2 regions of the Streptomyces sp. NPDC051740 genome follow, and region 1 is predicted to be linked to the other one. Evidence: predicted binding sites of a transcription regulator. Region 1 holds the regulator's gene; the other holds the start of a gene.
What was found. Region 1 encodes HrcA, which represses chaperone genes, less so after heat shock. Its sites were predicted from a motif close to TTNGCACTCNGNNNNNCNGAGTGCNAA; they were not measured.
Positions count from the first base shown of each region.

Region 2: a site for HrcA is predicted at 3,091-3,117, ahead of groL (chaperonin GroEL). Genes of this name have one in related genera too.

Region 1 is NZ_JBITCL010000002.1:341,919-356,299, reverse strand. Features, by position in the region: gene dnaJ (molecular chaperone DnaJ) at 1-935, opposite strand, end outside; gene hrcA (heat-inducible transcriptional repressor HrcA) at 935-1,951, opposite strand; gene ACIA6T_RS04615 (MBL fold metallo-hydrolase) at 2,122-2,856, shown strand; gene ACIA6T_RS04610 (DUF3097 domain-containing protein) at 2,891-3,691, shown strand; gene hemW (radical SAM family heme chaperone HemW) at 3,852-5,084, opposite strand; gene ACIA6T_RS04600 (SpoIIE family protein phosphatase) at 5,112-7,328, opposite strand; gene ACIA6T_RS04595 (AMP-dependent synthetase/ligase) at 7,573-9,447, opposite strand; gene lepA (translation elongation factor 4) at 9,705-11,573, opposite strand; gene rpsT (30S ribosomal protein S20) at 11,816-12,082, shown strand; gene ACIA6T_RS04580 (nuclear transport factor 2 family protein) at 12,267-12,662, opposite strand; gene holA (DNA polymerase III subunit delta) at 12,807-13,796, opposite strand; gene ACIA6T_RS04570 (hypothetical protein) at 13,911-14,165, opposite strand; gene ACIA6T_RS04565 (arylamine N-acetyltransferase) at 14,205-14,381, opposite strand, start outside.
Region 2 is NZ_JBITCL010000007.1:190,003-204,383, reverse strand. Features, by position in the region: gene ACIA6T_RS14505 (glucosyl-3-phosphoglycerate synthase) at 1-356, opposite strand, end outside; SAM riboswitch class I at 497-644, shown strand; gene thrC (threonine synthase) at 662-1,951, shown strand; gene ACIA6T_RS14495 (ubiquitin-like small modifier protein 1) at 2,033-2,308, shown strand; gene ACIA6T_RS14490 (cold-shock protein) at 2,739-2,942, shown strand; gene groL (chaperonin GroEL) at 3,280-4,902, shown strand; gene ACIA6T_RS14480 (hypothetical protein) at 4,986-5,342, opposite strand; gene ACIA6T_RS14475 (NADH:flavin oxidoreductase) at 5,500-6,630, shown strand; gene ACIA6T_RS14470 (MFS transporter) at 6,915-8,387, shown strand; gene ACIA6T_RS14465 (hypothetical protein) at 8,569-9,141, opposite strand; gene murQ (N-acetylmuramic acid 6-phosphate etherase) at 9,191-10,126, opposite strand; gene ACIA6T_RS14455 (MurR/RpiR family transcriptional regulator) at 10,243-11,184, opposite strand; gene ACIA6T_RS14450 (hypothetical protein) at 11,242-11,655, shown strand; gene ACIA6T_RS14445 (DUF4031 domain-containing protein) at 11,652-11,930, shown strand; gene ACIA6T_RS14440 (GNAT family N-acetyltransferase) at 11,912-12,997, opposite strand; gene ACIA6T_RS14435 (hypothetical protein) at 13,008-13,670, opposite strand; gene ACIA6T_RS14430 (hypothetical protein) at 13,779-14,006, opposite strand; partial or broken gene ACIA6T_RS14425 (MerR family transcriptional regulator) at 14,003-14,381, opposite strand, start outside.

The sequences.
Region 1 (14,381 bases):
CCCCGGCCGTGGAGCGGGATCGACTGGCCGGACTGGGTGCCGGGCCGGATGTCGACCTCCTCCATGCCGTCCAGCGTCTCCAGCGGCACCTTGGTGCCGAGGGCCGCCGCCGTCATAGGGAGGGTGACCGTGCAGTGCAGGTCGTCGCCGCGCCGCTGGAACTGCGCGTGCGGGAGCTCGTGGATCTCCACGTACAGGTCACCGGCGGGACCGCCGCCGGGCCCGACCTCGCCCTCGCCGGCCAGCTGGATCCGGGTGCCGTTGTCGACACCGGCCGGGATCTTGACCGTGAGGGTGCGCCGGGAACGGATGCGGCCGTCGCCCGCGCACTCCGGGCACGGGGTGGGGACGACCGTGCCGAAGCCCTGGCACTGCGGGCAGGGGCGGGACGTCATAACCTGGCCCAGGAAGGACCGCGTGACCTGCGAGACCTCACCGCGACCGCGGCACATGTCACAGGTCTGGGCCGTGGTGCCCGGAGCCGCGCCCTCGCCGCTGCACGTCGTGCAGACGACGGCCGTGTCGACCTGGATGTCCTTGGTCGTGCCGAACGCGGCCTCGTCGAGCTCGACGTCGATGCGGATCATCGCGTCCTGGCCCCGGCGGGTGCGCGAGCGCGGCCCGCGCTGCGACGCCGTGCCGAAGAACGCGTCCATGATGTCGGAGAAGTTGCCGAAGCCACCGGCCCCGAAGCCGCCCGCGCCACCGCCGCCGGCCTGCGAGAGGGGGTCGCCGCCGAGGTCGTAGACCTGCTTCTTCTGCGGGTCCGACAGGACCTCGTAGGCGGCGTTGATCTCCTTGAACCGCTCCTGCGTCTTGGGATCAGGATTGACGTCCGGATGCAGCTCGCGGGCGAGCCTCCGGAAGGCCTTCTTGATCTCCTCCTGCGACGCGTCGCGACGCACGCCGAGTACGGCGTAGTAGTCCGTGGCCACTACGACTCCGCCAGGATCTGTCCGACGTACCGTGCCACTGCGCGTACCGCTCCCATCGTTCCCGGGTAGTCCATGCGGGTCGGTCCGACCACGCCGAGCTTGGCAACAGCCTCGCCGCCCGAACCGTAGCCCACCGACACGACGGACGTGGAGTTGAGTCCCTCATGGGCGTTCTCATGACCGATACGGACGGTCACGCCCGGATCCTTCGCCTCACCGAGCAACTTGAGGAGCACGACCTGCTCCTCCAGCGCCTCCAGGACGGGCCGGATCACGAGAGGGAAGTCATGTCCGAAGCGGGTGAGATTGGCGGTGCCGCCGATCATCAGCCGCTCCTCGTTCTCCTCGACGAGCGTCTCCAGGAGGGTGGAGAGCACCGTCGAGACCGTACCGCGGTCGTCCGCCTCGAAGGCCTCGGGGAGGTCCTCCACCAGGCCCGGCACATCGCTGAACCGGCGGCCCGCGACCCGGCTGTTGAGCCGCGCCCGCAGATCCGCGAGCGACGACTCGCCGAACGGCGCCGGGCAGTCGACCATGCGCTGCTCGACCCGCCCGGTGTCCGTGATCAGCACCAGCATCAGCCGCGCGGGGGCGAGCGCCAGCAGTTCCACGTGCCGCACCGTGGAGCGGGTCAGCGACGGGTACTGCACGACGGCGACCTGCCGGGTGAGCTGCGCGAGCAGCCGTACGGTCCTGGCCACCACGTCGTCGAGGTCGACGGCGCCCTCGAGGAAGTTCTGGATGGCGCGCCGCTCGGGCGCGGTCATCGGCTTGACGCCGGCCAGCTTGTCGACGAACAGCCGGTAGCCCTTGTCGGTGGGGATGCGCCCGGCGCTGGTGTGCGGCTGGGCGATGAAGCCCTCGTCCTCCAGGGCCGCCATGTCGTTGCGCACGGTGGCCGGGGAGACGCCGAGGTTGTGCCGCTCGGTGAGGGCCTTGGAGCCGACGGGCTCCTCGGTGCCCACGTAGTCCTGGACGATGGCGCGCAGCACCTGGAGCCTGCGTTCACTGAGCATCGCGCACACCTCCAGAAGCCTTCCGCGCGGTACCTTCCCTGTCCGCCTGGCACTCTTCGCACGCGAGTGCCAGACTTACCCGCCCAGTGTACGGCCGGGGGGTACGCACCGGGCAAGGCCGGTCCCCGCGCCGTCGCGCCGGACGGCGTCGTCCCCGATAGCGTCCCGTCATGACCGTGACTTGGGAAGAGTCGGGATGGGAACAAGTGGCCGCCGGGGTGGGGCGGTGCCGGCTGCCGGGGTGGGACTGCACGGCGGGGCTCGTCGTGGGCGCGGAGGGCGTGCTGCTCGTCGACGCGGGTTCCGGTCTGGGCGAGGGCGCGTGGTTGCGGACTCAGGCGCAGGCGCTCACCGGTCGCCGTGTGACGCATCTCGCGCTCACCCACCCCCACTTCGACCACATTCTCGGGTCGGCGGTGTTCGCGGGCGCGGAGGTGTTCGGCGCGGTGGGCATGGACACGGTGCTGACGGGGCGCGGGCGTGAGGAGCTGCGCGCGGACGCGGTGCGGTGGGGGCTGGACGCGCGGGTGGCGGAGGAGGCCGTGGACGCGCTGGTCCCGCCGCGGCACGCGGTGTCCGGCGAGTGGACGCTCGACCTCGGCCCGGACGGTGGCCGGCAGGTGCTGCTGGCGAACGTGGGCCCCGGGCACACCGCCCACGACCTCGCGGTCCTCGTCCCCGGCGATCCGGAGGTGGTCTTCTGCGGCGACCTGGTCGAGGAGTCGGGCGAACCGCAGGCCGGCCCCGACGCCGTACCGTCGCACTGGCCGGCCGCGCTGGACCGGCTCCTCGAACTGGGCGGCGAGGACGCACGGTACGTCCCCGGTCACGGCGCGGTGGTGGACGCGGCGTTCGTACGGGCCCAGCGCGACGCCCTGGCGGCCCGTTTCGGCGTGTCGGACTGATCGCGGCGGGCGCGCTCCTCGTATCGTCATCAGAATGCGCCAGTACTCCGCCGATCTGACCCCTCCGTGGAAGAGACCGCAGCCGGTTCCCGAGGTCGCGGCCGAGCCCGGCCTGGTGGTGGAGGAGCCCGGCACCGGCTTCTGCGGCGCGGTGATCCGCTGCGAGGCGGGCACGGTGACGCTGGAGGACCGCTTCGGGAAGCACCGGGTGTTCCCGCTGGAACCGCGGGGCTTCCTGCTGGAGGGCCGCGTGGTGACGCTGGTGCGGCCGGCCGCAGGTCCGGTACGGCCCACCCGTACGGCGTCCGGTTCCGTCGCCGTCCCCGGCGCGCGGGCGCGGGTGGCCCGCGCGGGGCGCATCTACGTCGAGGGGCGGCACGACGCGGAGCTGGTGGAGAAGGTGTGGGGGGACGACCTGCGCGTCGAGGGGGTGGTCGTGGAGTACCTGGAGGGTGTCGACGACCTGCCCTCGATCGTCGAGGGCTTCTCCCCCGGTCCGGACGCGCGGCTGGGTGTCCTGGTGGACCACCTGGTGCCGGGCTCGAAGGAGTGGCGGATCGCCGAGGCGGTCACGAGTGAGCACGCGCTGGTGGTGGGTCACCCGTACATCGACGTCTGGGAGGCGGTGAAGCCGGCGTCGGTGGGCATCGAGGCGTGGCCTCGGGTGCCGCGGGGGCAGGACTGGAAGACGGGGGTGTGCGCGGCGCTGGGCTGGCGGGTGGCGAACACCGGGGAGGCGTGGCAGCGGATCCTCGGCTCGGTGCGGTCGTACAAGGACCTGGAGCCGCAGCTCCTGGGCCGCGTGGAGGAACTGATCGACTTCGTGACGGCGTGAGTCTCCTCACCCCCGCCGCCCCTTCCCGTCCCGAACCCGGGGCTCCGCCCCGGACCCCGCTCCTCGACCGAACCTCAGCCCCTCCGGCGTTTGAGGAGCGGGGGTCCGGGGGCAGCGCCCCCCGGGGGGACGGGAACGGGAAGGGGCGGCGGGGGCGAGATCAATCGACCAGGTCGCGCACCACGGCATCAGCCAACAGCCGCCCCCGCAGGGTGAGGGCCGCACGGCCCTCCTCGTACGGGTCGCGCTGGAGCAGTCCGTCCGTCAGGGCCCGCCGGGAAGCCGCCAGCCCCTCCGGACGGAGCAGAGAAAGCGGAACGCCCTCCTCGAGGCGCAGCTCCAGCAGGATCCGCTCCACCCGCCGGTCCTCCTCCGACAGCAGCTCACGGCCCGCCCCCGGCGACCGCCCCTCCGCCAGCGCCGCCGCGTACGCGCCCGGATGCTTGACGTTCCACCAGCGCACCCCGCCCACGTGCGAGTGGGCGCCGGGGCCCGCGCCCCACCAGTCGGCGCCGCGCCAGTACAGCTCGTTGTGCAGACAGCGGCCGGCCTCCGACGTGGCCCAGTTCGACACCTCGTACCAGTCGAAGCCCGCCCCCGACAGCATCTCCTCGGCGATCAGGTAGCGGTCCGCGTGGACGTCGTCGTCCGTCATCGGGACCTCGCCCCGCCGGACGCGGCGGGCGAGCTGCGTGCCCTCCTCGACGATCAGCGCGTACGCCGAGACGTGGTCGGGACCGGCGCCGATCGCCGCGTCCAGGGACGCCCGCCAGTCGTCGTCGGACTCCCCCGGCGTGCCGTAGATCAGGTCGAGGTTGACGTGCTCGAAGCCCGCCGCTCGGGCCTCGGCGACGCATGCCTCGGGGCGGCCGGGGGTGTGGGTGCGGTCGAGGACCTTCAGTACGTGCTGCCGGGCGCTCTGCATGCCGAAGGAGATCCGGTTGAAGCCTCCCGCGCGGAGGGCCGCCAGGTAGGCCGGGTCGACCGACTCCGGGTTCGCCTCCGTGGTCACCTCGGCGTCCGGCGCCAGCCCGAACTCCTCCCGGATCGCGCCCAGCATCCGTACGAGGTCGTCGGCGGCCAGCAGGGTGGGCGTACCCCCGCCGACGAACACCGTGCGGACCTCGCGCGGGTCGTCCCCCAGTGCCTTGCGGGCCAGGCGGACCTCGTCGACCAGGGTCTCGGCGTAGTTGTCGCGGGAGGCCAGTACGCCGCCGCTGCCGCGCAGCTCGGTCGCGGTGTACGTGTTGAAGTCGCAGTAGCCGCAGCGGGTCGCGCAGTACGGGACGTGCAGGTAGAACCCGAGGGGTCGGTCGGCGGCCCCTGCGAGCGCGGACGCGGGCAGCGCGCCGTCGGCGGGGACGGGCTCGCCGTCGGGGAGTGCGGAAGGCATGTGCTCCATTGTCCCGCACCGGCCGTGTCACTCCGCTTGGAGCACCAGCAGGGCGAGATCGTCGGCGGGCGGCCGGGCCCCGAACTCGTGCACGAGCTGCGTGATCCGTTCCGCTATCAACCCGGCGTCCATCCCCGCGCACCCCGACAGGGCCGTGGCGAGCCCGTCGCCGTCGTCGAACTGGCGGGAACCGGAGCGCCGCTCGGTGACTCCGTCGGTGACGCAGAGCAGGGTGTCGCCGGAGTACATCTCGAAGGTCTCGCTGGTGTAGGTGGCGTCCTCGACGACCCCGAGCAGGGTCTGCGGCTGGGCGACGGACCGGACCGAGCCGTCGGGGGCGAGCAGCAGGGGCAGGGGGTGTCCGGCGGAGGCGAGGGTGCAGCGGACGCCGCCGTCGAAGGGGACGAGTTCGCCGTAGAGGAGGGAGAGGAAACGGGTCTGGGGTCCGTCGCCGGGGGCGGTCGGGCGGGCACCGGCGGCCACCAGTGCGCGGGCGGCGGCGTCGGCGGCCTCGGTGGCGTCGTCGAGGAGGAGCTGGTTGAGGCGGTCGAGGACGTCGGCGACGCGGTAGCCCTCGCGGGCGAGCAGCCGCAGCCAGGGGCGGGCGAGGCCGATGACGACGGCGGCCTCCGGTCCCTTGCCCTGGACGTCGCCGACGGCGAAGCACCAGCGGCCGTGGCCGGCCGGGAAGAGGTCGTAGAAGTCGCCGCTGGGTCCGCCCTTGTCGCAGGGTTCGTAGACGAGGGCGCTGCGCACGCCGGGGATCTCGGCGACGGCGCCGGGCAGCAGTCCGCGCTGCAGCACGGCGCTGATGGTGGCCTGGCGGGAGTACTGCCGGGCGGCCCCGATGGCGAGGGCGACGCGCCGGCCGAGGTCCTCGGCCAGCCCGGTGATCTCGTCGGGGAAGCGGTCGATCCCGCCCCGCCCGATCACCAGCGTGCCGAGCGGGCGCCCGCCGGCGACGAGCCGGTAGGCGAGGGCGGCGCCGTGGGCACCGTCGGCGGGGACGTCGAGCGCGCCGCCCGGCCCGTCGACCGCATCCGCGGACCCGCCGGTCCCCTGCCCCGGCCCGTCCGGCCCGCCAGGCCCCGTACGCCGCCCGTCGAGCGCGCCGCCCGGCCCATCGAACGCCCCGCCACCGGGCGCCCTGCCCGGCACGTCGACCGGCTCACCCGGCCCCGTACGCCGCCCGTCGAGCGCGCCGCCCGGCCACGGATAGGGCGCGGGTCCCGGGTGCAGCGGGTCGCCGGGGTGGGGCGGGTTCTGTTCCAGGGCCCGGCTCAGGGCCTCGATACGGTTCTCGCTGGCGTGCCAGACGCGGGCGAGGCGGGAGCCGTCGGCACGGCTCCCCTCGCTCCAGCCGCCGCCGTGGCCGGTGGTCTCGTCCTCCAGCCACACCGCGCACCAGTCGGCCAGCCGCGGCACGATCAGCTGGCCGGTGAGCGAGGTGACCAGGTCCTCGTCGAGCTGCCCGGCGAGCAGGTCGGAGGCCTCGGCGAGGAAGGACAGGGCGCCGCGCCCCAGCCAGGTCCCGTCCCGGCCGGACCGGCGGGCGAGCCAGTCGTCGCCGTACGAGCCGCCGCGCCAGGTGTCGCGGGCGGGACCGGGCGGGCGTCGGGAGGCCGGCGGATCGAGTGCGTCCAGTGGGCCGGGGGAGCTCTGTTCCGTCCGGGGCGGCTCCGGCGCGAGGATCTCCGCCACCCGCAGGTCGCGCGCCAGCGTGCGCTCCCCGGCGTACGCCTCGATCTGGTCGTCCGCCGCGCACCCCCCTGCGGCCAGGCGCGCCCACACCGTCTTCGTGCCCGGACGGTAGGTGATCCCCCAGGCCTCGGAGAGCGCGGCGACGAGGCGCAGGCCGCGCCCGTACTCGGGGGTGTCGTACGGCGCCCCCTCCGGTTCGTTGCCGCGCGGCGCGCGGGAGGGGTGCTGGTCGGCGACCTCGACGACGAGCGCGCCGGTCCCCTCCTCCAGCCTGCACGCCACCCGGACCTCGGTACCGGCGTGCACGACGGCGTTGGTGACGAGTTCGCTGGCGATCAGCGTGGCGTCGTCGCCGACGCGGCCGGTGAGGTGTTCGGCGCCGGGCAGGGCGAGTTCCGCCCACTCGGTGAGCGCCTTGCGCAGCAGGGCGCGTGCGGCACCCGGTGCGAGGGGGCTCCCGGACAGGGTCGCGTCCACCCAGGCGCACTCCCGCGCTCCGGAGGCGCACGAGGCGGTCTCCCGTTGGGTCGGAATGGCCCCCATGGGCAGCTCCCCGGGCAGTTCGTACGAAGAGAACTCGATCGCTGCCGACAGGGTGACAGACCGGACCCGTCCATAAGCGCCGAGTCACCGAAGTGGACCGCCAAGGGTGAGAACAGCGTCAGGTGTGCGGTCGGGAACGAACAGGAAACCGTTCCGTTCCGGTCATCGTGGAAACGTGAAAAAAGGGGCGGGATCCCGCGCCGCACCGGCCCGGGACCCCGCCCCCGCAGTCACACCGTGACGGTCACGCCTCGCGCGCGCCCTCGTACATCTCCTCGATGAGGTGCTTGTACTCGCGCTCCACCACCGGGCGCTTCAGCTTCAGGCTCGGGGTGATCTCGCCGTGTTCGACGTCGAGGTCGCGGGGCAGGAGGCGGAACTTCTTGATGGTCTGCCAGCGCTGCAGGCCCTCGTTGAGCTGCTTGACGTAGCCGTCGACCATCTCGACCGTGGCGGGCGCGGCGACGACGTCCGCGTACGGCTTGCCCTCCATGCCGTTCTCGGCCGCCCAGGCGGTGAGGGCGGCCTCGTCGAGGGCGATGAGGGCGGTGCAGTAGTTCCGGTCGGCGCCGTGGACGAGGATGTTGGAGACGTAGGGGCAGACCGCCTTGAACTGGCCCTCGACCTCGGCGGGGGCGATGTACTTGCCGCCGGACGTCTTGATCAGGTCCTTCTTGCGGTCGGTGATGCGGAGGTAGCCGTCGGGCGAGAGCTCGCCGATGTCGCCGGTGTGGAACCAGCCGTCCTCCTCCAGGACCTCGGCGGTCTTCTCGGGCAGGTTGTGGTAGCCCTGCATGATGCCGGGGCCGCGCAGCAGGATCTCGCCGTCGTCGGCGATGCGGACCTCGGTGCCGGGCAGCGGCTTGCCGACGGTGCCGGTGCGGTAGGCCTCGCCGGGGTTGACGAAGGAGGCGGCGGAGGACTCGGTGAGGCCGTAGCCCTCCAGGATGTGGACGCCGGCGCCGGAGAAGAAGTAGCCGATCTCGGGGGCGAGGGCGGCGGAGCCGGAGACGCAGGCGCGCAGGTTGCCGCCGAAGGCCTCGCGGATCTTGGCGTAGACGAGCTTGTCGGCGATGCCGTGCTTCGCCGACAGGCCGAAGGGCGCGCTCGCGGTGCCGGTGCGGCGGAAGTTGTCCTGGGTGACCTTGGCGTACTCGCGGGCGACCCCGGCGGCCCACTGGAAGATCTTGTACTTGGCGCCGCCGCCGGCCTTCGCCTTGGCGGCCACGCCGTTGTAGACCTTCTCGAAGATGCGGGGCACGGCCGCCATGTAGGTCGGCCGGACCACCGGAAGGTTCTCGATGATCTTGTCGACGCGGCCGTCGACGGCGGTGACGTGGCCGGCCTCGACCTGGCCGGAGATGAGCACCTTGCCGAAGACGTGGGCGAGCGGCAGCCACAGGTACTGCACGTCGTCGGCGCTGACCAGGCCGGTGGCGGGGATGGCCTTGGCCATGTACGACCAGCAGTCGTGCGGCAGGCGTACGCCCTTGGGGCGGCCGGTGGTGCCGGAGGTGTAGATGAGGGTGGCGAGCTGGTCCTTGGTGATCGCGGCGACCCGCTCCTTGATCAGCTCCGGTTCCTTCTGGAGCCGGGCGGCGCCGAGCTTCTCCAGGTCGGTGAGGGTGATCACGAAGTCGTCGGTGTCGGCGCCGGCCGGGTCGACGACCACGACACGGGTGAGTTCGGGCAGCTCGGCGCGCTTCTCGACCGCCTTGGCCGCCTGCTCCGCGTTCTCCGCGACGAGCACCCGGCTCTGGGAGTCGGACAGGATGTAGGCGGACTCGTCGGCGTTGGTCTGCGGGTAGACCGTGGTGGTGGCGGCGCCGGCGCAGAGGATGCCGAGGTCGGCGAGGACCCATTCGACCCGGGTGGAGGAGGCGAGCGCGACCCGCTGCTCGGGCTCGACGCCCAGCTCGATCAGGCCGGCCGCGATGGCGTGGACCCGCTCGGCGGTGCCCGCCCAGGTGAGGGACTTCCAGTCGTCCGGGCCCTCGCCGGAGGCCGCCGGGACCGGGTAGCGGTAGGCCTCGGCGTCCGGTGTGGCCGCCACACGCTCCAGGAAGAGGGTCGCCACGCTCGGCGGACGGTTCTCGATCAGTGTCTGTGTGTCGCTCACGACATCCTCCGGGGCCCGCGACGGTGCGGCTGGCTCAGTGCGGCTGGGGTTTCCTCGCGTCGTTGTTTAACTCGCGAGTAACTATCGAGCACGGACAGAGTAAAGGTCGACCGGCCACGGCGTAAGGGGTCACGGCCTGTCACTTCACACAGAGGGCTACCCCGTGGACGCGCGGGGCCCGCCGTACTCGCGTACGACGGGCCCCGTTACGCCCGGTTCGCGGAGTGACCCGCGGTAACCTCCGGTCGCTTCCCCGGCTACTTCTTGGCCTTGCCGGATCCCGCGCTGTCGTCGCTGGAGAGGACGGCGATGAAGGCCTCCTGCGGAACCTCCACCGAACCCACCATCTTCATCCGCTTCTTGCCTTCCTTCTGCTTCTCCAGCAGCTTCCGCTTACGGGAGATGTCACCGCCGTAGCACTTGGCGAGGACGTCCTTGCGGATGGCGCGGATGGTCTCGCGGGCGATGACGCGGGAACCGATGGCGGCCTGGATGGGCACCTCGAAGGCCTGGCGCGGGATGAGCTCGCGCAGCTTGGCGACGAGCCGCACCCCATAGGCGTACGCCGCGTCCTTGTGGGTGATCGCGGAGAACGCGTCCACCTTGTCGCCGTGCAGCAGGATGTCGACCTTGACCAGACTGGAGGTCTGCTCACCGGTGGGCTCGTAGTCGAGGGAGGCGTAACCGCGGGTCTTGGACTTCAGCTGGTCGAAGAAGTCGAAGACGATCTCCGCGAGCGGGAGGGTGTAGCGGATCTCCACGCGGTCCTCGGAGAGGTAGTCCATGCCGAGCAGGACACCGCGCCGGGTCTGGCACAGCTCCATGATCGAGCCGATGAACTCGCTGGGCGCCAGGATGGTGGCGCGCACGACCGGCTCGTACACCTCGCCGATCTTCCCCTCGGGGAACTCGCTCGGGTTGGTGACGGTGTGCTCGCTGCCGTCCTCCATGACCACCCGGTAGACCACGTTCGGCGCGGTCGCGATGAGGTCGAGGCCGAACTCGCGCTCCAGGCGCTCGCGGATCACGTCGAGGTGCAGCAGGCCGAGGAAGCCGACGCGGAAGCCGAAGCCGAGGGCGGCGGAGGTCTCCGGCTCGTAGACCAGGGCGGCGTCGTTGAGCTGGAGCTTGTCGAGGGCCTCGCGCAGCTCCGGGTAGTCGGAGCCGTCCAGCGGGTAGAGGCCCGAGAACACCATCGGCTTGGGGTCCTTGTAGCCGCCGAGCGCCTCCTCGGCGCCCTTGTGCTGGCTGGTGACGGTGTCACCGACCTTCGACTGGCGGACGTCCTTCACACCGGTGATGAGGTAGCCCACCTCGCCGACGCCGAGGCCGTCGGCGGACAGCATCTCCGGCGAGTTGGTGCCGATCTCCAGCAGCTCGTGGGTGGCGCCGGTGGACATCATCCGGATCCGCTCGCGCTTGTTGAGCTGGCCGTCGATGACACGGACGTACGTCACGACACCGCGGTAGGAGTCGTAGACCGAGTCGAAGATCATCGCGCGGGCGGGGGCGTCCTTGACGCCGACCGGGGCGGGGATCTCGGCGACCACCTTGTCCAGCAGCGCCTCGACGCCGAGGCCGGTCTTCGCGGAGACCTTGAGCACGTCGTCGGGGTCGCAGCCGACCAGGTTCGCCAGCTCCTCGGAGAACTTCTCGGGCTGCGCGGCCGGCAGGTCGATCTTGTTGAGCACCGGGATGATCGTGAGGTCGTTCTCCATCGCCAGGTAGAGGTTGGCGAGGGTCTGGGCCTCGATGCCCTGGGCGGCGTCGACCAGGAGGACGGTGCCCTCGCAGGCGGCGAGCGAGCGGGAGACCTCGTACGTGAAGTCGACGTGCCCGGGGGTGTCGATCATGTTGAGGATGTGCGTGGCGCTCTTGTCGTGCGTGGGCGCCCACGGCAGACGCACCGCCTGGGACTTGATCGTGATGCCGCGCTCGCGCTCGATGTCCATGCGGTCGAGGTACTGAGCGCGCATCTGCCGCTGCTCGACCACTCCGGTCAGCTGGAGCATCCGGTCGGCGAGCGTGGACTTGCCGTGGTCGATGTGCGCGATGATGCAGAAATTGCGGATCAGCGCCGGGTCGGTACGGCTCGGCTCGGGCACATGGCTGGGGATCGCGGGCACGCAGGGTCCTGATTCTTGAGGCGTCCGCATACGTGTGCTTGTGCGTCTGCGGTCTCGGGTCGGATCGATACGTAGCTTCCATGGTCCCACGGGTGGCGACCGGGAACGGGTTTGGGCCACCGAACAGGCCGCTGGTAGTGTGAGGGGCTGTGTCTCATGCCCTCTCAGCGCGAGGCACACCCCAAGAAATCACCGGTACGGGTCCCGAGCGGTCCCGTGCCAGAACCTGTAGAGGCTCATTCGTGGCGAACATCAAGTCCCAGATCAAGCGGAACAAGACCAACGAGAAGGCCCGGCTGCGCAACAAGGCCGTCAAGTCCTCTCTGAAGACCGCGGTCCGCAAGGCCCGTGAGGCCGCCGCCGCGGGTGACGTCGAGAAGGCCACCGAGTACCAGCGCGCCGCCGCGCGTCAGCTCGACAAGGCCGTCTCCAAGGGCGTCATCCACAAGAACCAGGCCGCCAACAAGAAGTCGGCGCTGGCTCAGAAGGTCGCGGCCGTCAAGGGCTGAACCACCCTTTTGATCTGACCGCCGGCGGGACCCCGGGCGGGCCCTCTCTCATCCGCCCCCGGCCGGCACCCCGAGCTCGTACGCGGCCTGCGTTCGCCACGCGGGTGCGAGCTCACACGCTTCGACCGAAGGCCCCGCCCTCACACCCTTCCCCGGGTGGTGGGCGGGGCCTTCGGCCTTCTCCTCACGCCCAGAAGTCGTCGGCCGCCTCGAGGTCCTCGATGCACTCGTCGACATCGGTGATCCTGTCTCCGACGATCCGGAAGACGTAGCACGCCATCTGTTCGAAGCTTTCCCCCTGCCGCTCGGCACGCACGCGGTGCACCGCCACCGCATGACCGCGGCCGTCGACGAGGACGTGGCGCAGCTCGATGTCCATGGTCCCGCCGGACTCCTGGGCGAGTTGCTCGTGGAAGCCGATGACCGCGTCCTGCCCCTTGTAGTCGCCCGCCAGAGGATGGCTCCCGGGTGCGTGGTAGGTGGCATCCGCGGACATCAGTCCCCGCAGGGCATCCATGTCGCCGCGCGAGAACGCCTCGTAGCTCTTGCGGACGAGCATTGCGTGCGGGTGTTCGGCCATGACGCTCGCCACCTTCCCACTGCTGGGCGGTCGAAGGCCGTCACCCTTTATTCTCCTCCCCGGCGGGAGGGTGGCGACTCGATCACAGGGTCGCGCCGCGCGTGCCACGCCCGGCCTCCCGCCCGCGCCGTCTCACCGCGGGTGCTACGCCCGTCCCCGCGAGCGCGCCGCGCGGGCGATGGTGACGACGGCCTTCTCCAGGGCGTACTCCGGGTCGTCCCCGCCGCCCTTCACACCCGCGTCCGCCTCGGCGACCGCGCGCAGCGCCACGGCCACGCCGTCCGGGGTCCAGCCACGCATCTGCTGCCGGACCCGGTCGATCTTCCAGGGCGGCATGCCCAGCTCGCGGGCGAGATCGGCGGATCTGCCGCCGCGCGCCGACGACAGCTTGCCGATCGCCCGTACCCCCTGGGCCAGCGCACTGGTGATCAGGACCGGGGCCACCCCGGTCGACAGCGACCAGCGCAGGGCTTCCAGCGCCTCCGCCGCACGTCCTTCGACCGCCCGGTCGGCGACTTCGAAACTCGACGCCTCGGCCCGCCCGGTGTAGTACCGGCCGACGACCGCCTCGTCGATCGTGCCCTCGACGTCCGCGACCAGCTGGGACACCGCCGAGGCCAGCTCCCGCAGATCGCTGCCGATGGCGTCGACCAGCGCCTGGCACGCCTCCGGGGTGGCCGACCGGCCGGTGGTCCGGAACTCGCCGCGCACGAAGGCCAGCCGGTCCGCCGGCTTGGTCATCTTCGGACACGCCACCTCGCGCGCCCCCGCCTTGCGCGCCGCGTCGAGCAGCCCCTTGCCCTTGGCGCCGCCCGCGTGCAGCAGGACCAGCGTGATCTCCTCGGCGGGCGAGCCGAGGTACGCCTTCACGTCCTTGACGGTGTCGGCGGACAGGTCCTGCGCATCGCGTACGACCACGACCTTGCGCTCCGCGAAGAGCGACGGGCTGGTCAGCTCGGCGAGGGTGCCGGGCTGGAGCCGGTCCGGTGTCAGGTCGCGTACGTCCGTGTCGGCGTCGGTGGCCCGCGCGGCGGCCACCACCTCCCGTACGGCACGGTCGAGCAGCAGGTCCTCCTGGCCCACGGCGAGCGTCACCGGGGCGAGGAGGTCGTCGGATGCGGTCTTCCTGGCCATCGCGACAAGCATCCCACGCGCCACTGACACCGCCGCCCGGCCGGCGGTCACCGGGCTACGGCTCCCCGGCCGACGGCTACCGGACTACGGCTCCTCCCGCCGACGGCTACCGGGCTACGGCTCCTCCCGCCAGCCGTCCCACCCGGCCACGAACTCGTTCAGCTCCCCGGGGTCCAGCCGGGCCGGTTCGTCCCGCAGGACGACGAGCCACTGCGCGTCCTCCGCGTCGTCCTCCCCCGCCAGGGCGTCCCGTACCAGCCGCGGCTCCTCGTCCACGCCGAACCGTTCCCCGAGGGCCTCGGCCACCTCCTCCGCGGCATCACGGTCGGGCAGCACCAGCACATGTCGCACATCACTCACACGGGCCATTGTCCGGTACGGGGGTCGGCCGCCCGTCCCGGTGCCCGGTCAGCCGCCCGTCACGGTGGCGCGCACCGTCGGCACCGTGTCCAGCGCGATCCCGAACCGGTCCCGGTAGAGCGCGAGCACCTCCTCGTCCGTCCCGGTCTCGTGCTCCTGCCGCGTCCCGTCCGGCGCGGTGACCGTGAACCGCCGGCCGCTGAGCGTGATCCTGCCCCCGTCCCC
Region 2 (14,381 bases), on a different contig from region 1:
CGGGTGACGAGCAGGGAGCGCCACAGCACCTCGCCCTTGCCGGGCACCGCCGGTATCCGGGGCAGGATCGCGTCCCGGTGCACCACTCTCGCGCCCGCCGCCGCCGCCACCTCGGCCGTGCGGTCGGTCGAGCCCGAGTCGACCACCACCACCTCGTCGACCAGCGGGACCTGGAGCACCAGGTCGTGCCGGATCACCGACACGATCTCGCCGACCGTCGCCTCCTCGTCGAGCGCGGGCAGCACCACGCTCACCGTCTGACCCGTCGCGCGTTTCGCCGCCAGGATCCGGTGGAGCGGGCGGTCGGCCACGGACCAGGAACGGTCGGTCAGCCAGCGCTCGACTTCTTCCAGCACGGTCCCGGGCTCCTCACTGGCCTGTGATCCATCTCGCGGTACGGACGACTATCTCAACCATGCAGGCCTTCGGTTACAGTCTTGAACAACGCCGATGACCACCGCATGCCGGGGTCACCGCGCGGACGACAACTGAACACCGCTCATCCAGAGGGGCAGAGGGATACGGCCCGATGAAGCCCCGGCAACCCTCCAGTCGGTTCTTGTCACACGGACGTGGCGAGGCTCCCGGCTAGGGAAGGTGCCAAATCCGTCTCACGGCGAAGTGCGTCGTGAGGAAGATGAGGAGAAAGGGCCTCGCCTCCATGGCTGTGCAGACTGTTGCAAGCACCACCGATTCCGCCGTCGTAGACCTCGGTCCGGCCGCGGCGCTCTCCTGCCGCGAATGCGGGCACCGCGTCCCCCTCGGCCCCGTCTTCGCCTGCGAGGAGTGTTTCGGCCCGCTGGAGATCGCGTACGACTTCTCGGCCCACGACACCGAGGAGCTCCGCAAGCGGATCGAAGCGGGACCCGCGAACATCTGGCGCTACGCGCCGCTGCTGCCCGTCCCGGCGGACGTGGCGACCAAGCCGAACCTGAACCCCGGCTGGACCAAGCTCGTCCAGGCCGACAACCTCGCGCGTGAGCTGGGCGTCGACGCCGGCAAGCTGTTCGTCAAGGACGACTCCGGCAACCCGACGCACTCCTTCAAGGACCGCGTCGTCGCCCAAGCCATCGAGGCCGCCCGCGCCTTCGGCTTCACCACCCTCTCCTGCTCCTCCACCGGCAACCTCGCCGGCGCCGTCGGCGCCGCCGCGGCCCGGGCGGGCTTCCGGTCCTGCGTGTTCATCCCGCACGACCTGGAGCAGGGCAAGGTCGTCATGGCCGCCGTCTACGGCGGTGAGCTCGTCGGCATCGAGGGCAACTACGACGACGTGAACCGCTTCTGCTCCGAGCTGATCGGCGACCCGGCCGGCGAGGGCTGGGGCTTCGTCAACGTCAACCTGCGGCCGTACTACGCGGAGGGGTCCAAGACCCTCGCGTACGAGATCTGCGAGCAGCTCGGCTGGCGGCTCCCGGACCAGATCGTGATCCCGATCGCCTCCGGCTCCCAGCTCACGAAGATCGACAAGGGACTGCAGGAGCTGATCAGGCTCGGGCTGGTCGAGGACAAGCCGTACAGGATCTTCGGGGCGCAGGCCGAGGGGTGCTCGCCGGTGTCCACCGCGTACAAGGCGGGGCACGACGTCGTACGTCCGCAGAAGCCGGACACGATCGCCAAGTCGCTGGCGATCGGGAACCCGGCGGACGGGCCGTACGTGCTGGACATCGCCCGCCGGACGGGCGGGGCGGTGGAGGACGTGAACGACGAGCAGATCGTCGACGCGATCAAGCTGCTGGCGCGTACGGAGGGGATCTTCGCGGAGACCGCGGGGGGTGTCACGGTCGGCGTGACGAAGAAGCTTCTCGAGAGCGGGGCGCTCGATCCGTCTCTGACCACCGTTGTGCTCAACACCGGGGATGGTCTGAAGACGCTGGACGCGGTCGCCGGCACGGGGTTGACCGCGACGATCCGTCCGAGCCTCGAGTCGTTCCGTGAAGCCGGGCTTGTCTGAGTCGTTCGTCTGCGGGGCCGTTGTGGCTGGTCGCGCAGTTCCCCGCGCCCCTAGGGCGCTGTCCCTTCCGGAGGTTTTGTCGTGAGCGTGACTGTTCGTATCCCCACCATCCTGCGTACGTACACCGGTGGGCAGGCCGAAGTGAGCGCCGAAGGGGCGACCCTTGGCGAGGTCATCTCGGACCTGGAGAAGAACCACACCGGGATCGCCGCCCGGGTGCTGGATGATCAGGGCAAGTTGCGGCGGTTCGTGAACGTCTACGTCAATGACGACGACGTGCGGTTCGAGCAGGGGCTCGAGACGGCCACCCCGGACGGGGCCGGTGTGTCGATCATTCCCGCGGTGGCCGGCGGCTGATCATTACCTTCGGTAATGACGATTACCGAGCGTCTGGGACTTCGCCCCCTCCGTAAGAGAAGCGGAGGGGGCAATTCCATGGGGTTGAGCGCGATAGAGTTGGGGAACGCGCTCCCGATCCACTGATCGGAAACACTGAATTCCTGCCGCGGGCCCGACTGGATGTAGCCAAAGTGTGGGCACCCTTCGCGGCATTTGTGACCTTTGCGCGGCCCGACTTGCCCTGGATTGAGGCGAATTCTCGCCACATTCCGGACCGGCGTCGTCCAGATTTCTCGTCCGATTGACCTGTTGCAGACGGCAGTTGGACAGATACATTCAGCCGCGGTCGACGCGTTCCGGCGCACGCCCCCAACCGTTGGGGAGTGAGGTCTGACCCGGATCCGCGAAGTGCGGATCTGTGCAAGGGCCAGTAATAGGGGAGTTAGGCATGGCTCAGGGCACCGTCAAGTGGTTCAACGCGGAGAAGGGGTACGGCTTCATCGCGGTCGACGGTGGTGCGGATGTTTTCGTCCACTACAGCGCGATCCAGATGGACGGCTACCGCACCCTCGAAGAAGGCCAGCGGGTCGAGTTCGAGATCTCGCAGGGTCAGAAGGGCCCACAGGCCGACATGGTTCGTCTCAGCGCCTGAACGCGCTACCAGCCGCAAGCATCTTCTGCCGACGAAGGGCCCGCACCTCCAGGGGTGCGGGCCCTTCGCCGTGCCCGCGCGCCGTGCCCGCGCGCGGCCGAGCGGTGTTCGCGTACGGCCGAGCGCCCCCGTGTACTCCCCATAGGCGCTTGCACTCGCATGGGTCGAGTGCTAATCATTGCGTTAGCACTCTGAAGGTGAGAGTGACAACGAAGGACCGGGTCGGTGAGGCCCGCGGGCCGTGTGGGGCAAGGAACCACGGGGCCGGCGAGCCGTCCGTCGCGGGCGCGGGCGCGGTCCGAAGGAATCACCCCCAGTCCTGGAGGGACCACTTCACATGGCCAAGATCATCGCGTTCGACGAGGAGGCGCGGCGCGGCCTCGAGCGCGGCATGAACCAGCTCGCGGACGCCGTCAAGGTGACGCTCGGCCCCAAGGGCCGCAACGTCGTCCTCGAGAAGAAGTGGGGCGCCCCCACGATCACCAACGATGGTGTGTCCATCGCCAAGGAGATCGAGCTCGAGGACCCGTACGAGAAGATCGGCGCCGAGCTGGTCAAGGAAGTCGCCAAGAAGACGGACGACGTCGCCGGTGACGGTACGACCACCGCGACCGTCCTCGCCCAGGCCCTGGTGCGCGAGGGTCTGCGCAACGTGGCCGCCGGCGCCAACCCGATGGCTCTGAAGCGCGGCATCGAGAAGGCCGTCGAGGCCGTCTCCGGTGCCCTGCTCGAGCAGGCGAAGGATGTCGAGACCAAGGAGCAGATCGCCTCCACGGCCTCCATCTCCGCCGCCGACACCCAGATCGGCGAGCTGATCGCCGAGGCCATGGACAAGGTCGGCAAGGAAGGCGTCATCACCGTCGAGGAGTCCCAGACCTTCGGTCTGGAGCTGGAGCTCACCGAGGGTATGCGCTTCGACAAGGGCTACATCTCGGCGTACTTCGCCACCGACATGGAGCGTATGGAGGCCGTCCTCGACGACCCGTACATCCTGATCGCGAACTCCAAGATCTCCAACGTCAAGGACCTGCTCCCGCTCCTTGAGAAGGTCATGCAGGGCGGCAAGCCGCTGCTGATCATCGCCGAGGACGTCGAGGGCGAGGCCCTGTCGACCCTGGTCGTCAACAAGATCCGCGGCACCTTCAAGTCCGTCGCCGTCAAGGCCCCGGGCTTCGGCGACCGCCGCAAGGCCATGCTCGGCGACATCGCCATCCTCACGGGCGGCGAGGTCATCTCCGAGGAGGTCGGCCTCAAGCTGGAGAACGCGACGCTCGACCTGCTGGGCAAGGCCCGCAAGGTCGTCATCACCAAGGACGAGACCACCATCGTCGACGGTGCCGGCTCGGCCGACCAGGTCCAGGGCCGCGTGAACCAGATCCGCGCCGAGATCGAGAACAGCGACTCGGACTACGACCGCGAGAAGCTGCAGGAGCGCCTGGCGAAGCTCGCCGGCGGTGTCGCGGTCATCAAGGCCGGTGCCGCCACCGAGGTGGAGCTCAAGGAGCGCAAGCACCGCATCGAGGACGCCGTGCGCAACGCCAAGGCGGCCGTCGAGGAGGGCATCGTCGCCGGTGGTGGCGTGGCCCTGCTGCAGGCCTCCCAGGTCTTCGAGAAGCTGGAGCTCGACGGTGACGAGGCGACCGGCGCCAACGCCGTGAAGCTCGCCCTGGAGGCCCCGCTGAAGCAGATCGCCGTCAACGGTGGTCTCGAGGGCGGCGTCGTCGTGGAGAAGGTCCGCAACCTCACGGTCGGCCACGGCCTGAACGCCGCGACCGGCGAGTACGTCGACATGATCGCCGAGGGCATCATCGACCCGGCGAAGGTGACGCGCTCCGCGCTGCAGAACGCCGCCTCCATCGCCGCGCTGTTCCTCACCACCGAGGCCGTCATCGCCGACAAGCCGGAGAAGGCCGCGGCCCCGGCCGGCGGCGGCATGCCGGGCGGTGACATGGACTTCTGATCCTTTTCGAGGATCGGATCAGTCCGTCGTACGACCGAGGGCGGCACCCCCTGTTCCGACAGGGGGTGCCGCCCTCGGGCGTTTCAGGCGGCGCACCACGGCACGCGGCAGACGTGCGGCGCCGCGCCCCGCGGGCACAGGCCCCGCAGCACCGCCTTGCGGACCGCCCGCCAGGTCCGCAGCGAGCACACCAGACGGACGCGCAGCTCGACCGGTTTTCGCGCGCCGCTGCTTTGGCCCGGGTGTTCCCAGGCCCACTGTTCCGCCAGGTGGTCGTAGAGGTCGGCGGTCGTCGTCCCGCTGCCGGGGAGCGTGCGGACGACGTCCCGGCCGACGGCCCGGGCGTTCCGGAGCGCTGTGGCCCGGTCGACGACCGAGCCGGCCCACGCCAGCCCTTCCTCGTCCGCGTACAGGCCGAAGCGCAGGAGGCGTGCTCTCATCGGGCGACCGTACCCCGGTGCGCGGGAAGGCGTCCCGTGACCGGGGTCACGTCCGGGGCCCGAGGGGAATGCCCCTCCCCGCTTCCCGGTTGATGCTGAGCGTGCATTTAATGCACGTACACATACTGATCGGTATTCGAAACAGAGGAGCCCCCACGTGACCACCACCTCCCCGGACACCGCCGCCCGAGCCGCCGGGATCCTCTCCCGGCCCGTCACGATCAACGGCCTGACCGTCCCCAACCGCATCGCCATGGCACCGATGACCCGGATGTTCTCGCCGGGCGGCGTGCCCGGTGCGGACGTGGTGTCGTACTACTCCCGTCGCGCCGCGGCCGGTGTCGGGCTGATCGTCACCGAGGGGACGTACGTGGGGCACGAGTCGGCCGGGCTGAGCGACCGGGTGCCGCGGTTCCACGGGGAGGAGCAGCTCGCGGGCTGGGCGGAGGTCGCCGAGGCGGTGCACGCGGCGGGCGGCACGATCGTGCCGCAGCTCTGGCACATCGGCATGGTCCGCGAGCAGGGCCAGGCGCCGTACCCCGAGGCCCCGGCGGTCGGCCCGTCCGGGGTGCGCACGGACGGCACCGAGGGCAAGGGCGAGGCGATGACGCAGACCGACATCGACGACGTCGTCGCCGCGTTCGCCCGGGCCGCCGCCGACGCCGAGCGCATCGGCTTCGACGGCGTGGAGCTGCACGGCGCCCACGGCTACCTCATCGACCAGTTCCTGTGGTCCGGCACCAACCGCCGCACCGACGCCTACGGCGGTGACCCGGTGGCCCGCGCGCGGTTCGCGGCGGAGGTCGTGGCGGCGGTGCGTGCCGCCGTGTCGCCCGAGTTCCCCGTGATCTTCCGCTACTCGCAGTGGAAGCAGGACGCCTACGACGCCAGGCTCGCCGAGACGCCCCAGGAACTGGAGGCGATCCTCGCCCCGCTCGCAGCGGCCGGTGTCGACGCCTTCCACGCGTCCACGCGCCGCTACTGGCTCCCCGAGTTCGAGGACTCCGACCTCAACCTGGCCGGCTGGACGAAGAAGCTGACCGGCAGGCCCGCCATCACCGTCGGTTCCGTCGGGCTGAACGGCGAGTTCCTCAAGGCCTTCCAGGGGCAGGGCGCCGAGCTGGGCAGCATCGACAACCTGCTCGACCGGATGGAGCGGGACGAGTTCGACCTCGTCGCCGTGGGCCGCGCGCTGCTCCAGGACCCGAACTGGGCGGCCAAGGTGCTGGCCGGCCGCTTCGACGAGCTGGCGCCGTACGAGCCGGCGTCCATGCAGACGCTGAGCTGACGTCGTACGGTGCGGGGTCCGTGTGGACGCTGAGCTGGCGTCGTACGGTGCGGGGTCCGTGTGGACGCTGAGCTGGCGCCGTACGAGCCGGCGTCCGTGCGGACGCTGAGCTGGCGTCGTACGGGGCGGGGTCCGTGCGGATGCCGGGCCGAGCCGGTCGATGGCGCTCCCGGAAGCGGGGGCGCCATCCGCACGTCACCCGCTTTTAATTTGCTTAAGTCAATCAATCGCCTTAAAGTTGCCTGAGTCAAGTATTGGCCTGAGTCCCGACGGAGACCTCCTTCATGTCCGACGCACTCGACCGTTCCCCCACGCCCGGCACCGCCGCGCCGCCCAAGACCGGTGCCGTAGTGCCCGTACTGGCCTTCGGCGGCATCGTGGTCTCGCTGATGCAGACCCTGGTGATCCCGATCGTGGGGCAACTGCCGCAGTACCTGAACGCCTCCGCCGCGGACACCGCCTGGGCCATCACCGCCACCCTGCTCGCCGCCGCCGTCGCCACGCCCGTCATGGGCCGCCTCGGCGACATGTACGGCAAGCGCCGCATGCTGCTGGTCAGCATGGCCATGCTGGTGGTCGGCTCCGTGGTCGCCGGACTCAGCGACTCCCTGGTCCCGATGATCGTCGGACGCGCCCTGCAGGGCCTGTCGTCCGGTGTGATCCCGCTCGGCATCAGCATCCTGCGCGACGAACTGCCCGCGGAGAAGCTGGGCTCGGCCACCGCGATGATCAGCGCCTCGCTCGGTGTCGGCGGCGCCCTCGGCCTGCCCGTCGCCGCGCTCATCGCCGACAACTTCGACTGGCACATGCTCTTCTGGATCTCGGCCGCGCTGGGCGTGGTCGCGCTGGTCCTGGTGCTGATCATGGTGCCGGAGTCGAAGGTGCGCACCGGTGGCCGGTTCGACCTGCCCGGCTCGCTCGGCATGGCGGCCGGACTGATCTGCCTGCTGCTGGCGATCTCCAAGGGCGGTGACTGGGGCTGGGCGAGCGGCACCACCCTCGGCCTGTTCGCGGCGGCCGTCGTGGTCCTGCTGGCCTGGGGCTTCTACGAGCTGCGCAACGACCAGCCGCTGGTGGACCTGCGCAGCACGGCCCGCCCCCAGGTGCTGATCACCAACCTCGCCTCGATCGCCATCGGCTTCGCGATGTTCTCGATGTCCCTGGTCATCCCGCAGGTGCTGCAGCTCCCGGAGGAGACCGGCTACGGCCTGGGCCAGTCGCTGCTGACGGCCGGTCTGGTCATGGCGCCGTCCGGCCTGGTGATGATGGCGCTGGCCCCGGTCTCCGCGCTCGTCACCCGCGCCAAGGGCCCGAAGGTGACGCTCATGATCGGCGCCCTGATCGTGGCCGTCGGCTACGGCCTGAACGTCCTGCTCATGAGCGAGGTCTGGCACTTCGTGCTGGCGTCCTGCGTCATCGGCGCCGGCATCGGCTTCACCTACGGTGCGATGCCCACGCTGATCATGGGCGCCGTGCCCGCCTCCGAGACGGGTGCCGCCAACGCCCTCAACACCCTCATGCGGTCCATCGGCACCTCCGTCGCCAGTGCCGTCGCCGGTGTCGTCCTGGCCCAGATGACCACGGAGTTCGGCGGGTTCGCGCTGCCGTCCGAGGACGCCTTCCGTACGGTGCTGGCGCTCGGGGCCGGGGCGGCGCTGCTCGGCTTCGTCATCGCCGGCTTCATTCCGCGGCAGCGGGCCGCGGGGGCGGAGGAAGCGGTCGTCGCCGGGCGTGCGGTGGAGCCGTCGAAGGCGTAGGGACGGTCGGCGCAGCCGAAGGACGGCCGCCGTCCCGGGGATGCCGGGGCGGCGGCCGTTGCCGTGGTGGGTCCGGGAGCCGCGGTTGCCCGCGGTGGTGTTTCTCGCCCCCGCCGCCCCTTCCCTTCCCGTCCCTGGGGGCTTCGCCCCCAGACCCCCGTGCGCAGTTCCCCGCGCCCCTTCAGGGATTGCCGCCCATCGGTTCGATGTCGATCCTGGCCGGTGTTCCCCACACGCGCAGCACCTCGTAGTCGGTGAACTCGTGGACGATCCGGTACGCCATGGCGGGCCGGGGCCCGCGTCGCTGCGCCGCGACGAACAGTTCCGCCTCGCGCCGGTCCCGGCGCGGGGTGCCGCACAGCTGCCACGTCTGCCCGTTCCACAGCTCCGGCAGCCAGCGCTGCTGCGGCTGCGGCCGGTCACCGCGCACCCCGTACCGGGACTGCACGGGCCCGGCGGGCCGGGCCTGCGGGGCCGGGCCGTTGAACTCGGAGCGGCGGGCGGTGCGGCGCCGGGTCTCGCAGAGCAGACACAGGTCGGGGGCGCTCTTGTCGACCGGTCCGGTCGGGTGCTCGGCGCAGCGCGTGCTGGGCACGGCCGTGGTGACGCTCTCCTCCAGCAGGTCCAGGGCCCGCCGCAGGTCGTCCTTCACTTCGTGCAGCCGGGCGTCCGGGGTGTCGGCGGACAGCGCCTCGCCGTGCTCCCCGAGCACGCGCAGGGCGCGGCCCAGGGCGGTGAGCTGCGCGTGGTTCATGGTTCGTCTCCGGGTCGGGTGCTCTCCAGTATCCGCCCACGGACTCCTTCTACTCCCGCGCCCTGGCGAGTGCCGCGCGCAGACGGCCGTCGGACTCCGCGAGCAGGCGGGCGGCCGTCGGACCGTCCACGTCCGCCAGGATCACCAGGATCGCGTGCTTGACCTCGCCGTCCGTGGCGGTCAGGGCCCGCTCGACGACGTCGTCCGCCGCGCCCGTCGCCTGCGCGACGATACGGCGGGAACGGGCGCGCAGCTTCTCGTTGGAGGCCCGCACGTCGACCATCAGGTTCCCGTACGTCTTGCCCAACCTGATCATCGTGATCGTCGACAGCATGTTCAGCACCAGCTTCTGCGCCGTACCGGCCTTCAGGCGCGTGGAACCGGTGAGGAACTCCGGGCCCACGACGACCTCGATGCCGTGCTCGGCCGCCGCCGCCAGCGCACTGCCCCGGTTGCAGGCCAGGCCCACGGTGAGGGCACCGCGCGCACGGGCGTACGCGACGGCGCCGACCGCGTACGGGGTCCGGCCGGAGGCGGAGACACCGACCACCGTGTCGTCGGCGGTCAGCTCCAGCGCGGCCAGGTCGGCCTCGGCCAGCTCGCGCGAGTCCTCGGCCCCCTCCACCGAGGTGACCATGGCGTCGGGACCGCCCGCGATCAGGCCGACGACCCGCGCCGGATCGGTGTTGAAGGTCGGCGGACACTCGGAGGCGTCCAGCACCCCCAGCCGGCCGGCGGTACCCGCACCCGCGTAGATCAGCCGCCCGCCCCGGCCCATCCGCTCGGCGACGGCGTCGATCGCGGCGGCGATGGCCGGCACCCGCTCGCCCACGGCCCCGGCCACCGCGGCGTCCTCGCCGTTCATCAGCCGGGCGATGTCGAGGGTGGGCAACCGGTCGACATCGGCCAACTCGGGCCGGAACGCCTCGGTGGTGAGGGTCTCCAACTGGGAGCGGAGGTCGCGGTGGTGGGAGGCGGAAGTCATGGCAGTGCGGCTTTCTTCGGTTTCTTCCCGGTGTGGGGCAGTACAACATCCCTAGGGGCGCGGGGAACTGCGCGAACAGCCACAGACGACCCGCAGATCACCACGCTGGAGCGGTCCTACGGTCCTTTGCGAACCACCCGGTGCCGGTGCGCCAAAGCCTCGTACGAAGCGGACAGCGCCGGCGCCGCCGACTCGTACGTCCGCTGGGCGACCCCCACGAACAGACAGTCCACCACCAGCAACTGCCCCGTCCGGGACGACATCGCGGCCGGCCGCAACTCGCTCTCCCGTGCCGTGGACGTGGTCAGGACGTGATCGGCGTACTGGGTGACGGGACCGTCCGGGCGTCCGGTGACCGCCACCGTCGTCGCCCCGCGCTCGAAGGCCACCCGGAGCGGTTCGATGACGTCCCCGGTCGACCCGGAGTGCGTGACGGCGATCGCCACGTCTCCCGACCGCAGCTGCACCGCGTTGGTGACGGCGAGGTGCGGGTCGCTGTGGGCGTGCGCCATCAGGCCTATGCGCAGCAGCTTCTGGGTGAGGTCCTGGGCGACGAGCCCCGACGCGCCGACCCCGTACACATCGGTGCGGCGGGCGCCGGCCAGGGCGGTCACGGCGGCGGCGAGCTGCACGGTGTCCAGTCCGGCCGCCGTGTCGGCGAGGGTCTGCTGTTCGTCGTAGGCGAGTTTCGCCACGACGTCGGCTATGGGGTCGTCCACCGCGATGTCGGTGGTGATGGCGGGCGCGCGCCCGGACTGCTGCTGGGCGGCGAGCCCGGCCAGCGCGAGGCGCAGATCGCGGTAGCCGGGGTAGCCGAGCAGACGGGCGGTGCGTACGACGGTGGCCTCGCTGGTGCCGGTGAGTTCGGCGAGTCCGGTGACCGTGAGGGCCGCGCAGCCGGCCGGGTCGTCGGCGACGGCCTCGGCGACCCGCCGCATGGAGCGGGTCATCGACGGAGCCAGCGTGCGCACCTTGGCCGCCAGGGCGGCGGGCGCGGGAGGGGAGGGCGTACCGCCGCCCGGACCGTTCCCGAAAATTTCCTTCACTTCACGGGTCACGGCATGAAAGATATTTTCGTTCCGGTCGTGCGGTCAAGGGTGCGCACAATAGGGGGCATGGACCCCCACGATCCGCCCGGCGAACCCGGCACCCCCGGACCCCGTCCGGTCAGCCCCCTGGAACAAGCCCTGCACGCGGCGCGCGCCCTCGTGCTCGCCGATCTGGCCGCGCGCGAGGTCGCCGAGGCGGACGTGGTGTCCCTCGTCGAGGAGTCCGTCACGCACCGGCGCTGGTGGGTGGAGCAGTGGCCGGACGGCTCCGGGTTCCTCGCCGGCCTGGTCGCCCAGGACGTACAGGACGCCCTGCTGGAGCGGCACGGGCGCTGGCCGCTGTGCCCGGTCTGCGGCACCGGCGACCCGCACGCGCTGGACGTGGAACCGGAACTCGGCCCCGATCCGCACTGGGTGTGCCACAAGGCGGGCGTGAAGGTCGCGGCGGTGGGCCGGCTGGGCGGAGCGGTCCCCTCGTGACCGTCTACATCGACCCGCCCACCTGGCCGGGCCACGGCCGGATGTGGTCCCACCTCGTCAGCGACCTCTCCTACGACGAACTGCACACCTTCGCCGACGGCCTGGGCGTCCCCCGCCGCGCCTTCGAACGCGACCACTACGACGTCCCCGCCCACCGGTACGCCGACGCGGTGCGCGCGGGGGCGGTCGAGGTCAGCAGCCGCGAGGTGGTGCGGCTGCTGCACGGGGCGGGGCTGCGGCGCCGCAAGGGCGCGGTTCAGCCGCGGAGTTCGTAGGAGACCTGCCCCTCCTGCCGGGACACCTCGGTGAAACCGGCCCGGGTGACGACCTTCTGTGAGGGCACGTTCTCCTCGTCGACCACGGCGGCCACCGTCCGTACGCTGTCCCGCGCGAGCGCCCACGCCGACAGGGTGCGCAGCGCCTCGGTGGCGTAGCCGTTGCCGCGGGCGTCCACGGAGAGGTCGTAGCCGATCTCCACCCTGCCGTCCTCGTCCGGGACGCCGTGGAACCCCATCGCGCCCACCGCGCGGTCGTCCTCGCGCCGGACCAGTACGTACATGGCCCACTCCGGGTGGAAGACACCCTCCTCGTACTGCTTGAGCAGCATCCCGGCGCCCTCCCGCGTCCCCTCGAAAGGGCCCGAGTCCACCCAGTGGAACCCGCCGTCACCGGCGAGGGACAGTTCGGCCGCGACCGCGGGGGTGACGCCCTCCAGCAGGAGCCGCTCCGACCGGAGCACGGGGTTGTTGCTCCACTTCCACTCGGTGACGGGTTCCCGGCCCGGCAGATCGCCGCGCCCGGTGGCCCACAGCAGCGTCCGCCACGGCGTGGGCCCCGGTTTGACCCGCGGGAAGATCCGGGTGAGGACGAAGGCGGCCAGCTCGGCCGGCGGCTCGTAGCCGATGCCCATTCCCTCGGCGATGTCGTGCGTGTGCAGCAGCACCTCGGCGATGCCCATCGCGGCGAAGCCCTCGCGGTTCGCGTGCCGGAAGGGGAACGGGTGGAAGGCGCGGACCGCGCGCGGGGTGGTGCGGACGGCGGCGGCGAGCAGGGCGCCGGTCGTGGTGATCACCTGGAGGGCACCCGCGTTGTCGGCGGCGTCCAGGCCGTCCTCGCTGCCGTCGAGGGTGATCTCGAAGGGCACGTACGCGTCCTGCGCCCGCCCGGCGATCTGCCCCGCGTACGCGATGAGATCGCTCGCGATGTGCGCCGCCGTCTCCCGGCAGTCCCACTCCAGCCGCCCGGCCCGTACCCCCGTCCAGTCCCGGTCGGTGACCGCCCCCAGCGCCGCCACGCAGTCCGCGACGGCTTCCTCGACCTGTTCCGCTCCCAAGGCATGCATGCGGGGCAGGCTAGGCGGGCGGCGCCGCCGGGGTCGACAGCATTTCCAGCTCGCCGCGCATGTTGTGGCGGGCGGTGGCCTCCCAGTGCTCCCGCCCGTACGGCGTACGGAACAGGCGTGGCAGGGCGAGGAGTTGCCGCAGCACCTCGGCCCGTCCCGCGCGGAACGCGTCGTTCGGCACGAAGTGGTACTCCTCGCGGACGGCGGCGGTGTAGGCGGCGTACGACGACGGCGACGCGGCGAGGACCGCGAGGTCGGCGTCGCACAGCACCTGCCCGTCCCGGTCGTCGTCGGCCGGATCGTGCGTGACGGTGAGCCGCACCAGCCGGGCCACCTCGGCGGTCCTCTCCGCGGACACCCCGGCCTCGGGGAGCGCCCGCTCGGCGAGCCGGGCGGAACGCTCCTCGTTGGTGGACCGGTCCGGCAGGTAGACCGCGTCGTGGAACCAGGCGGCGAGCCGTACGACGTCCGGGTCGTCGGCGTACTCCTCCAGCACGTCGATGTGGTCCAGGACGGCGGTCAGGTGGGTGAGCGTGTGGTAGTGCCGCTGGGGCTCCTGCCAGCGCCCGATCAGGTTGTCGGCGTACGGCGACGGGTCCGAACCGCCACCGGGCCCGCGGGCCCCTTCCAGGGCGCGGGCGAAGCGGGCACGCAGGGCTTCGGTGTCGGCCATACCGTCATTCTTCCCTCCCGCGGGTGGCCCGTTCCACGGCTCTGGGATCTTCGCGCCTTGTCCACCCTGCCGCGGCGGCTGTCCGGCGTGCGCTTTCCGGTCGCCCCTTCAGCTCCTGCGCCCGACTTCCTTCGCTCGGCTGTGCGCCCAGCCCGCGACAACCGCCCCGACGGCGACGGCGACGGCGACGAAGTGGACGGTGACGCCGGCCGCGAATCCGCCCGGCAGCCAGGCGAGCAGGCCGGCGTTGTCGTGGTCGACGAGCAGGCGGATCGCTCCCTGCCCTCCGAGGACGACGAGAGCCACACCGAGGGTCTGTAAGACGGCGTACTTCACGGGATGCCCTCCGGGGTCCAAGACGTCGCTGCCGCGACGGAAGCACCGCACGGGGCGGTGGTGAACCAGGTGTAAACGGGGGCGAGTGTCGGTGACGCGGGCCATCCATTGACCGTTGCCAGGAGCTGCCAGTAGCGCTTGGCGTGCGGGTCGGCGGTCATCTCCAGGCGGGCGACGAGCCAGCGGCGCAGATCGCCGTCGCCGGCACTCGCGAAGGCGTGGCCGTACAGGCCGCCCAGTGAGTCGGCCGGGGGTGCGGTCGTGGCGGAGGCGGGCAGAACGCCGGCGGACACGGCTCCTTCGATTCGCTCGCGCACCGCTCGGTCGAGGCCGTCATGCAGGTCGGCCACGTCCTGCCGGGAAACTTCCTCCGCC